2 regions of the Halomonas sp. YLB-10 genome follow, and region 2 is predicted to be linked to the other one. Evidence: predicted binding sites of a transcription regulator. Region 2 holds the regulator's gene; the other holds the start of a gene.
The links. The regulator PhoB, encoded in region 2, activates phosphate uptake and scavenging genes when phosphate is short. The targets are predictions, from matches to a motif close to TGTCATANNNNTGTCANA.

Region 1: EBB56_RS03340 (DUF6482 family protein) is a predicted target of PhoB. The motif match lies at 1,857-1,874, and genes of this name have one in related genera.

What each region holds. Positions count from the first base shown of each region.
Region 1 covers NZ_RRCU01000001.1:810,613-815,031, reverse strand. The annotation lists gene dnaB (replicative DNA helicase) at 1-1,284, shown strand, start outside; gene EBB56_RS03345 (hypothetical protein) at 1,363-1,656, shown strand; gene EBB56_RS03340 (DUF6482 family protein) at 2,053-2,355, shown strand; gene EBB56_RS03335 (thiol-disulfide oxidoreductase DCC family protein) at 2,497-2,877, opposite strand; gene EBB56_RS03330 (cryptochrome/photolyase family protein) at 2,874-4,419, opposite strand, start outside.
Region 2 covers NZ_RRCU01000005.1:180,286-184,704, reverse strand. The annotation lists gene EBB56_RS12895 (chorismate lyase) at 1-499, shown strand, start outside; gene ubiA (4-hydroxybenzoate octaprenyltransferase) at 697-1,590, shown strand; gene phoB (phosphate regulon transcriptional regulator PhoB) at 1,705-2,394, shown strand; gene phoR (phosphate regulon sensor histidine kinase PhoR) at 2,455-3,783, shown strand; gene EBB56_RS12875 (YnfA family protein) at 3,974-4,309, opposite strand; gene cysZ (sulfate transporter CysZ) at 4,390-4,419, opposite strand, start outside.

The sequences.
Region 1 (4,419 bases), on a different contig from region 2:
CAGGCCTGGGACAATATCGCCGACCGGCTGGTGGCCGACGACTTCTATCGCTACGAGCATCGCCTGGTGTTCAACGCCATGGTGGCGCTGGCCGAGTCGAGCCGTCCGCTGGACGTGGTGACCCTGTCCGAGGCCCTGGAGGGGCGCGACCAGCTCGACACCGTGGGCGGGCTCGCCTACCTGGCGGAGCTGGCCCGCAACACTCCCTCGGCCAGCAATATCCGCGCCTATGGCGACATCGTGCGCGAACGCGCCACCCTGAGAAAGCTGATCCAGGCGGCCAACCAGATCGCCGACGGCGCCTTCAGCCCCAATGGGCGTCCTGCCGATGAGCTGGTCAACGAGGCCGAGCGGCTGGTGTTCCAGATCAGCGAGGATCGCCCCAAGGCCGGTGGCCCCATCGGCATGAGCGAACTGCTGACCAAGGCCGTCGATCGCATCGACGAGCTGTTCAACATGAAAGGCGAGATGACCGGCCTGTCGACCGGCTTTCGTGATCTCGATGACATGACCTCCGGGCTGCAGCCCTCCGACCTGGTGATCGTTGCCGGGCGTCCGTCCATGGGCAAGACCACCTTCGCCATGAACCTGGTGGAGCACGCGGTGGTGTCCAGCGACAAGCCGGTGATGGTGTTCTCCATGGAGATGCCGGCAGACTCGATCATGCTGCGCATGCTGTCGTCACTCGGCCGCATCGACCAGACCCGAGTACGCTCCGGTCAGCTCGAGGACGAGGACTGGCCGAGGTTGACCTCGGCGGTCAACCTGCTCAAGGACAAGCAACTGTTCATCGATGACACCGCTGCGCTGTCGCCCAACGAGATGCGCTCACGGGTGCGTCGCGTGGTGCGCGAGCACGGCAACCTGGCGATGATCATGATCGACTACCTTCAGTTGATGCAGGTGCCGGGGTTCGGTGACAACCGTACCGGCGAGATTTCGGAGATCTCGCGCTCGCTCAAGGGGCTTGCCAAGGAGTTCGGCTGCCCGGTGATTGCGCTGTCGCAGCTCAACCGCTCGCTGGAGCAGCGCCCCAACAAGCGTCCGGTGATGTCGGACCTGCGTGAATCCGGGGCCATCGAGCAGGACGCCGACCTGATCGGTTTCGTCTATCGTGATGAGGTCTACAACCCGGATAATCCCGACAACAAGGGGCTCGCCGAATTCATCATCGGCAAGCAACGTAATGGTCCCATCGGGACGGTGCACATGGCCTTTATCGGCAAGTACACCCGCTTCGAGGATCTGGCGCCGGACAGCTACGGTGATACCTTCGGCGAATAAACGTGCTTGAGCCTGACCGACGGGCTCGTATAATGCCGCCCCTTGCGATTTCGACAGACACAGTGAAGGAGACCTGACATGGCAGGCGGATTTCGACGCGGCAATCGCCGTCGCGCGCCCAAGCTGGAAGCCCGTGGCGAATTGACCTCGGTGGAACGGGAAGGCCCGTTCAAGGAATGGCTCGGCATGCCCGATCTGTATCGCTATCACCTGGTAGTGGACGGCGTGGACTACAGCTACCAGACAGAAGACTCCGAGCTGCCGGTGCAGATCGGCGACAAGGTGGTGTTTCGCTACAAGGAGACCAAGGCCGGCAATTGGGTCGACCGCAACTCCCTCGGCAAGGCCATCGATCCCTCCGACTACCAGTAGTCTCACCGCCGGATCCGTCGCCCGCGAGCATTCGTGTCGCGGGCCTTCGTTTTCCCTCCTTCAAGCTCTCCACTTCCTCCCGCAAAGGCGCTGCCTGCCGCTGAAGACCCCCTTTTCTCCGCCGCGATCATGGAGGTCGTTTAACCCGCTGTGCGCGCGAAACGGCCAATATGTATCCAGATCAGAGAAATTCTTCACACCGTCACGGGAATGTCACCCGAAGGGCCCAGGCTGTGCCATGATCAGAGAGTCACATGCGCGGCACAGGGAAATGAAACGAGCGTCATGGTCTGCCGAAATATCATCGGCACGCTCGTCGCCGTAGTGTCGTCACATAAGGAGGGCGGGGGCCACAGGACCCCCGTCGCGACAGGATGAAAAGAGGCGAAAGATACGATGGAAATTAATGATCTCAAGGCCTTTGTCGGCCGCCACGACAACTTCGAGATTCGCGTGATCGGCCATGCCGGCAGCCGTTTTTACCAGGTCGAACTGGAAGACGTGGAAGGTGCCCGCAAGATGCTCTGCCGCCGCGGCAAGCCGGTGTTGTTCCGCTCGCTGGACGACGTCTACCTGGAGCTCAAGCGTGCCGGTATCCACCGCGCCTACCTGGTCCAGCACGTGGCCCACGACGAGGTGATCGGTCGCGAGGCCCACTATGCCGAACCGCTGGCCTCACGTATGCCCCTGGTGTTTTGAGTGACATCGTTCCACACCAACCTGGTGCTGGAACCCTCTCGACGGCAGTCTCGCCGTCTCTGCCTTGCCACTGATGTACCCACGTTCACCGAACAAGTCCCTGGCGCAAGCTGCCAGGGCCCTTGGCGGTGTCGACCTGCCTTATCGCTTCCTTTGAGTCCCTGTTAGCCAGGGGCGCAGTCGGGCGAAGCCCAGATAGCCGATGTCCAGCAGTCCACGCAAACCGGGTACGCTGCTTAGCTGCACCCAACGGCGATGACCCAGCGTCGCGTACAATGCGCGAGTGGCATCCATGCCGATGAACCAGCGACCTGTGGCGTCGCGCAGGTGCAGCTTGCCCAGCATGTCATCGAAGCGCTGGCCCCAGGCCTCGGCGCAAAAATCGTCGTCGCGGATATCGATAAAGTGGATCAGCCGGCTGCGCGGATGCCGCCTCAGCCAGGCGATCTCCTTGCGGCATAGTGGGCACTGACCATCATGAAACAGCGCAAGCGGTGTGGCGAGTGTCTCGAACCGATTCATGGATTCGCTCCCTGAGGTCGATAGCCGTCGCGGTGGGGACCCTGACCGTAGCTCGGTTCGCATGCCAGGTTGTCGAGAAAGGACGTGGCCTGGCGGCGCATGGCGCTGCGCTTGTCATCGCTCATGCGGCGCAGCGAGCCATAGATCAGCTTCATGCGAGGATTGCTCGCCAGGGTGTCGGCGTGACGTTCGAGAAAGTCCCAGTAGAGGCTGTTGAAGGGACAGGCGTCTTCGCCCAGGGTCTTTTTCACGTCATAGCGACAGTGGCGGCAATGGTCAGACATCCGATCGATGTACTTGCCTGACGCACAGTAGGGCTTCGAGCCCATCAGTCCACCGTCGGCGTGCAACACCATGCCAAGCGTATTGGGCAATTCGACCCATTCACAGGCGTCGGCGTAGACCGCCAGGTACCAGTCGCACAGGGCCTCGGGGCTGACGTCGCACAGCAGAGCAAAGTTGCCGGTCACCATCAGACGCTGGATATGGTGCGCGTAGGCGTTGTCCCGGGTCATGCCGATCGCGCGGGATAGACAGCGCATGCCGGTGTCACCGCTCCAGTAGAAGTGGGGCAGACCCCTGCGGGCCTGCAAGGCGTTATAGCCCTTGTAGTCCGGCATACGGGTCCAGTAGATGCCCCTGACGTACTCTCGCCAGCCGAGGATCTGGCGGATAAAACCTTCCACCGCATTGATCGGTGCATGCCCCTCGAGATAAGCGGTTTCGGCGGCCTCGCAGACTTCTCTCGGGCTGAGCAGGCCAAGGTTCATGGGAGCGGACAGGCGCGAGTGGAAGAGAAAGGGATCGCTGTCGCTGATGGCGTCCTGGACGTCACCGAAGCTCGGCAGCAGGTGATCGATGAAGTGTCTGAGATCGACCAGCGCCTGGCGTCGGGTGACCGGCCAGTGGAAGCCATCCAGACGACCGAAGTGTTCATCGAAGTGTTCCTCCACCAGTGTCAGCACCTCACGGGTCATGTCGTCGACGGTGTGGCGGGGAGGCTTGGGCAGCGTGTAGTGCTGGGGCAGGGGTCGTCGGTTGTCCTTGTCGAAGTTCCACTGGCCGCCCATGGGTTCATCGCCCTCCATCAGCAGGCCGGTGCGGCGACGCATCAGTCGATAGAAGCCCTCCATGCGAGGCTGCCGGCGATGGGACAACCAGTCGCCGAATTCACCAGGCGTGCAGTAGAAGCGGTCGTCCTCGACCCATTGCCAGGGTATCCCGCCCTGGCGGCGCTCCATGGCATCCAGTAGCCGCCATTCGCCGGGCCTTGTGGTGACAATCCGCGAACAGTCGTAGGCTTGCGCGAGGCGTTCCGCCTCCGCCAGCAGGCCATGGGCGTTGTCCGGATCATCGAGGGCGCTGTAGTGGACGCGATAGCCCTTGTCGCGAAGAGTGGCGGCGAAGTGGCGCATGGCCGACAGCATCATGGCGATCTTCTGAGGGTGATGCGGCACGTAGCGGCCTTCCTCGGCGACCTCGCACAGCGCGACGACGTCGTTGTCGCCAGCGGTCTGCAAGAGTCCGAGGTCCAGGCTCAAC
Region 2 (4,419 bases):
CGGTGGCATCGCGGTGCCCGCTGACTGGCACGCCTGGCTGGCCTCGCGGGACTCCCTGACAGAACGCCTGATCGAGGCGGCAGGCGCCGGGCACTTTCGCGTACGCCTGCTGGCGGAGGCCAAGGGCCTGCCGTGGCCTGACGAGGCCCACGTGCTGGGTCTGGCCAGCGACGAGCAGGCCTGGCTGCGCGAGGTCGCCCTGTGCGTGGACGAGGAGCCCTGGGTGGTGGCGCGCAGCGTGGCACCGATCGTCGAGCGTCACGACGCTCCCTTCGAAGGCCTCGGCGAGACCTCTCTCGGCAGCTGGCTGTTTCGCCAGCCCGATCTCGAGCGCAGCGCCATTCAGATCGGCCGTAACACCAGGCCGATCCACGGCTATACCGGACTGTGGCAACGCCGCTCGGTATTTCGTCACAGCGGCTGGGTGCTGCTGGTGCAGGAGAGCTTTATGCCGACCATGGGCCGAGCGTTGTCGCTGTCGGCCTCTGCCACCGGCTGACTAGCTGTCGCTCACCGGCTGTCACCCCGCCATCGCCCTTCCGTCGCCAACTTCGGAGCGAGCCGCCTGGCTGGTCATGGCCGTCGGCTCGCGCTAGGCTGCGCCAAGGCTTCTCGGCGATGTTTCTCCGAGGAGCGACTGTTGCCCGGCTTACGCCTCATTTTCGCCTGACCTGCGCCAGAGCATGAGAGAAACCGATGGATCGTTCGCTGCTGCGTCCCCCTGGATACCTGAACCGAATTCCCGACTTTCTGGCGCTGATGCGTCTGGACCGCCCCATCGGTACCTGGCTGTTGATGTGGCCGACCCTGTGGGCGCTGTGGGTGGCCTCCGAGGGCATTCCGGCCCGTGACACCCTGCTGATCTTCGTCGCCGGCGTCTACCTGATGCGGGCGGCGGGCTGCGTGGTCAACGACTACGCCGATCGCCACTTCGATGGCCACGTCAAACGCACCAAGAACCGACCGCTGGCCACCGGCCGCATCAGTGAGCGGGAGGCCAAGGTGCTGTTCGTGTGCCTGCTGGGATCGGCCTTCGCGCTGGTCTGGCTGACCAACGGCTTTACCGTGTGGCTGTCGTTGATCGGAGCGGTGCTGGCCGCCAGCTATCCCTTCATGAAACGCTACACCCACTTCCCCCAGGTGGTGCTGGGCGCAGCCTTCTCCTGGGCCATTCCGATGGCCTTCGGCGCGGTGCTCGGCGAAGTCCCGATGGTCGCCTGGCTGCTGTTTACCGCCAACGTGCTGTGGACCGTGGCCTACGACACCGAATACGCCATGGTCGACCGCGACGACGACCTCAAGATCGGCATCAAGTCCACCGCGGTACTGTTCGGCCGCTGGGACACCCGCATCATTGCGCTATTGCAGCTGGCTACCCTGGGGCTGCTGGCCTGGGCCGGCAGCCTGCTGGCGCTGGGCGGCTTCTTCTGGCTCGGCTGGCTGGCCATGGGCGCGACCTTTGTCCACCAGCAGCGGCTGATCAAGAGCCGTGACCGCGACCGTTGCTTCCAGGCCTTTCTCAACAACCACTGGTCGGGCCTATTGCTGTTCGCCGGACTCGGACTGAGCCTCTATCCCTCCCTCGGGTGAGGGAAATGCCCGTCTCGGTCGCTCGACAATGGATACAATGTCATCTAATTGTCACATTGACGTGGTGTCATTTGTCACCGTCGAGTGTAAGACCCTGACCAAGAGGCTCCCGGGATGACCGCCAAGACCGTACTGATCGTCGATGACGAAGCCCCGATCCGCGAAATGATCGCGGTGGCGCTGGAAATGGCCGACTACCGGGTGCTCGAGGCGGACAATGCTCAGGCCGCCCACGCCATCATCGTCGATGACCAGCCAGACCTGCTGCTGCTGGACTGGATGATGCCGGGCACCAGCGGCATCGAACTGGCCCGCCGGCTCAAGCGCGAGGAAACCACCGCAGAGCTGCCGATCATCCTGCTCACCGCCAAGGGTGAGGAGGACAACAAGATCCAGGGCCTCGAAGCCGGCGCCGACGACTACATCACCAAGCCATTCTCGCCGCGAGAACTGGTGGCCAGACTCAAGGCAGTTCTGCGACGCGCCACTCCGCGGGGCGTCGAGGACCCGGTGGAGGTGGAAGGCCTCAAGCTCGACCCGGTCAGCCATCGCGTCAGCGTCGACGGCAAGTCACTGGACATGGGCCCCACCGAATATCGCCTGCTGCAGTTCTTCATGACCCACCAGGAGCGCGCCTACACCCGTGGCCAGTTGCTCGATCAGGTCTGGGGTGGCAACGTCTACGTGGAAGAACGTACCGTCGACGTGCATATCCGCCGCCTGCGCAAGGCCCTGGGGGAACCCCATCAGCAACTGATCCAGACCGTACGCGGTACCGGTTATCGCTTTTCGGCCAAGGTCTGAGCGAGCCATCGACGCAACGCAGCACCAGGAGGGATGAGGTGAACGGAGCCGAGAACTGACGTGGGTCGTCTGTGGAGACGAGAAGTCTGGCGCCTGGCCGTGCTGGTGGGTCTCGGCGCCTTGCTGGGCTGGCCCTTCTCGCTGTCCAGCGTAGGCATCGGCCTTGGCCTGGCGCTTGGGCTCAGCTATCACCTGCGCAACCTGCACGCGATGCACGACTGGCTGACCCACCGCCCCCAGCAGGAACCTCCCACCGCCAGTGGCCTGTGGGGCGAGCTGTTCGATCGCCTCTATCGCTATCAAAAGGGCCAGCGGATCACTCAGCGCCGCCTGCGCTCGACCCTGCAGCGTATCCAGGAGTCGTCCGAGGCGATGCGCGACAGCGTGGTGATGCTCGATCGCCACGGCGACCTGGAGTGGTGGAACAGCTCCGCCGAGCGCATGCTCGGCCTGAAGCCGGCACTGGACCGCGGCCAGCACATCACCAACCTGCTGCGCGACCCGCGCTTCGTCGGCTACTTCAATGCCCGTGACTACCGCGAACCGCTGAGCCTGCCCTCCCCCATCGACGAGAACATGATCCTGCAGTTCCAGATCACCCTGTACGGTGACGATGAACGCCTGGTCATGGCCCGCGATATCACCCGTCTGCATCGCCTGGAACAGATGCGCCGCGACTTCGTCGCCAACGTCTCCCACGAGCTGCGCACGCCGTTGACCGTGCTCACCGGCTACCTGGAGACCTACAGCGACATGGCCGGCATGCTGCCGGAGCGCCTGGGCAAGGGGGTCGCCCAGATGCAGAGCCAGACGCGCCGCATGCAGAATCTGGTCAACGACCTGCTGCTGCTGTCACGACTCGAGAACGACCAGGGCGGCAGCGACCACGTTCGCCTCGACCCCACCACCCTGCTGCAGGCGGTCAAGCGCGACGCCGAGGCATTGTCAGGCGGCCGCCAGCAGATCGAGGTGGTCGTCGAAGAATCGCGCAGTCTCACCGGCAGCGAGAAGGAGATGCACAGCGCAGTCTCCAACCTGGCCTTCAATGCGGTGCGCTACGCCGGTGACGGCGCCCATATCACGCTACGCTGGCGTGCCTACGGCGAAGGCGCCTGCCTCGAGGTGGAAGACGACGGCGAAGGCATCGATCCGAGGCACCTGCCACGCCTTACCGAACGTTTCTACCGGGTCGACAAGGGCCGCAGCACCGCCACCGGTGGTACCGGCCTGGGACTGGCCATCGTCAAGCATGTGCTGCTGCGCCACGAGGCACGCCTGGATATCGACTCCCGGCTCGGCGAGGGCGCAACCTTCCGCTGCATCTTTCCCTCGAGCCGGCTGGCAGCGGCCGACCCTGTGGCGCTCGGCCGCGCCGGCGCTGTGCACTAGGGCTTGTCTGAAAAGTGCCTGCGCTCGGTAATACGGCGTTAAAAATCGGCTGGTGCGCCAGCCCGGTCAAAATGCTCAATTACACCCCGTAAACTGCGCTTTCTCACCGATTTTTGCCTTGTCTAACCTTCGCTCGTCGACTTTTCGGACAGCGCCTAGGCCCCGCCAGAACGAACCGAGCGTGCTCCCATCAGCTCCTGGGCCCCAGCAGGATGACCGCGGCACCCATCAGACACAGCACTCCCCCGATCAGGTCCCAGCGATCCGGCAGGCGCTGCTCGACCCACCACAGCCAGCCCAGCGACGCCACGATGTAGACGCCCCCGTAAGCGGCAAAGGCACGCCCGGCGTAGTCGGCATCGGTCTGACTGAGCAGCCAGGCGAAGGCCACCAGACTCGCCACCGCGGGCAGCAGCCACCATGCCGAGGCGTCATCTCGCCACCAGCGCCACACCGCAAAGCAACCGGCGATCTCGGCCAGCGCCGCCGCGATATAGAGCAAAAGACTTGGCAACAGCGCCGTCATGGCCACTCCCTGCTATCCCCTTTTGACGCCGCACCATTATCGGCAGCACCGACACGCCATACGTCCACAGGAAGTGCCTCTCAACGCCGAACCACCGGCAACTGCCGATA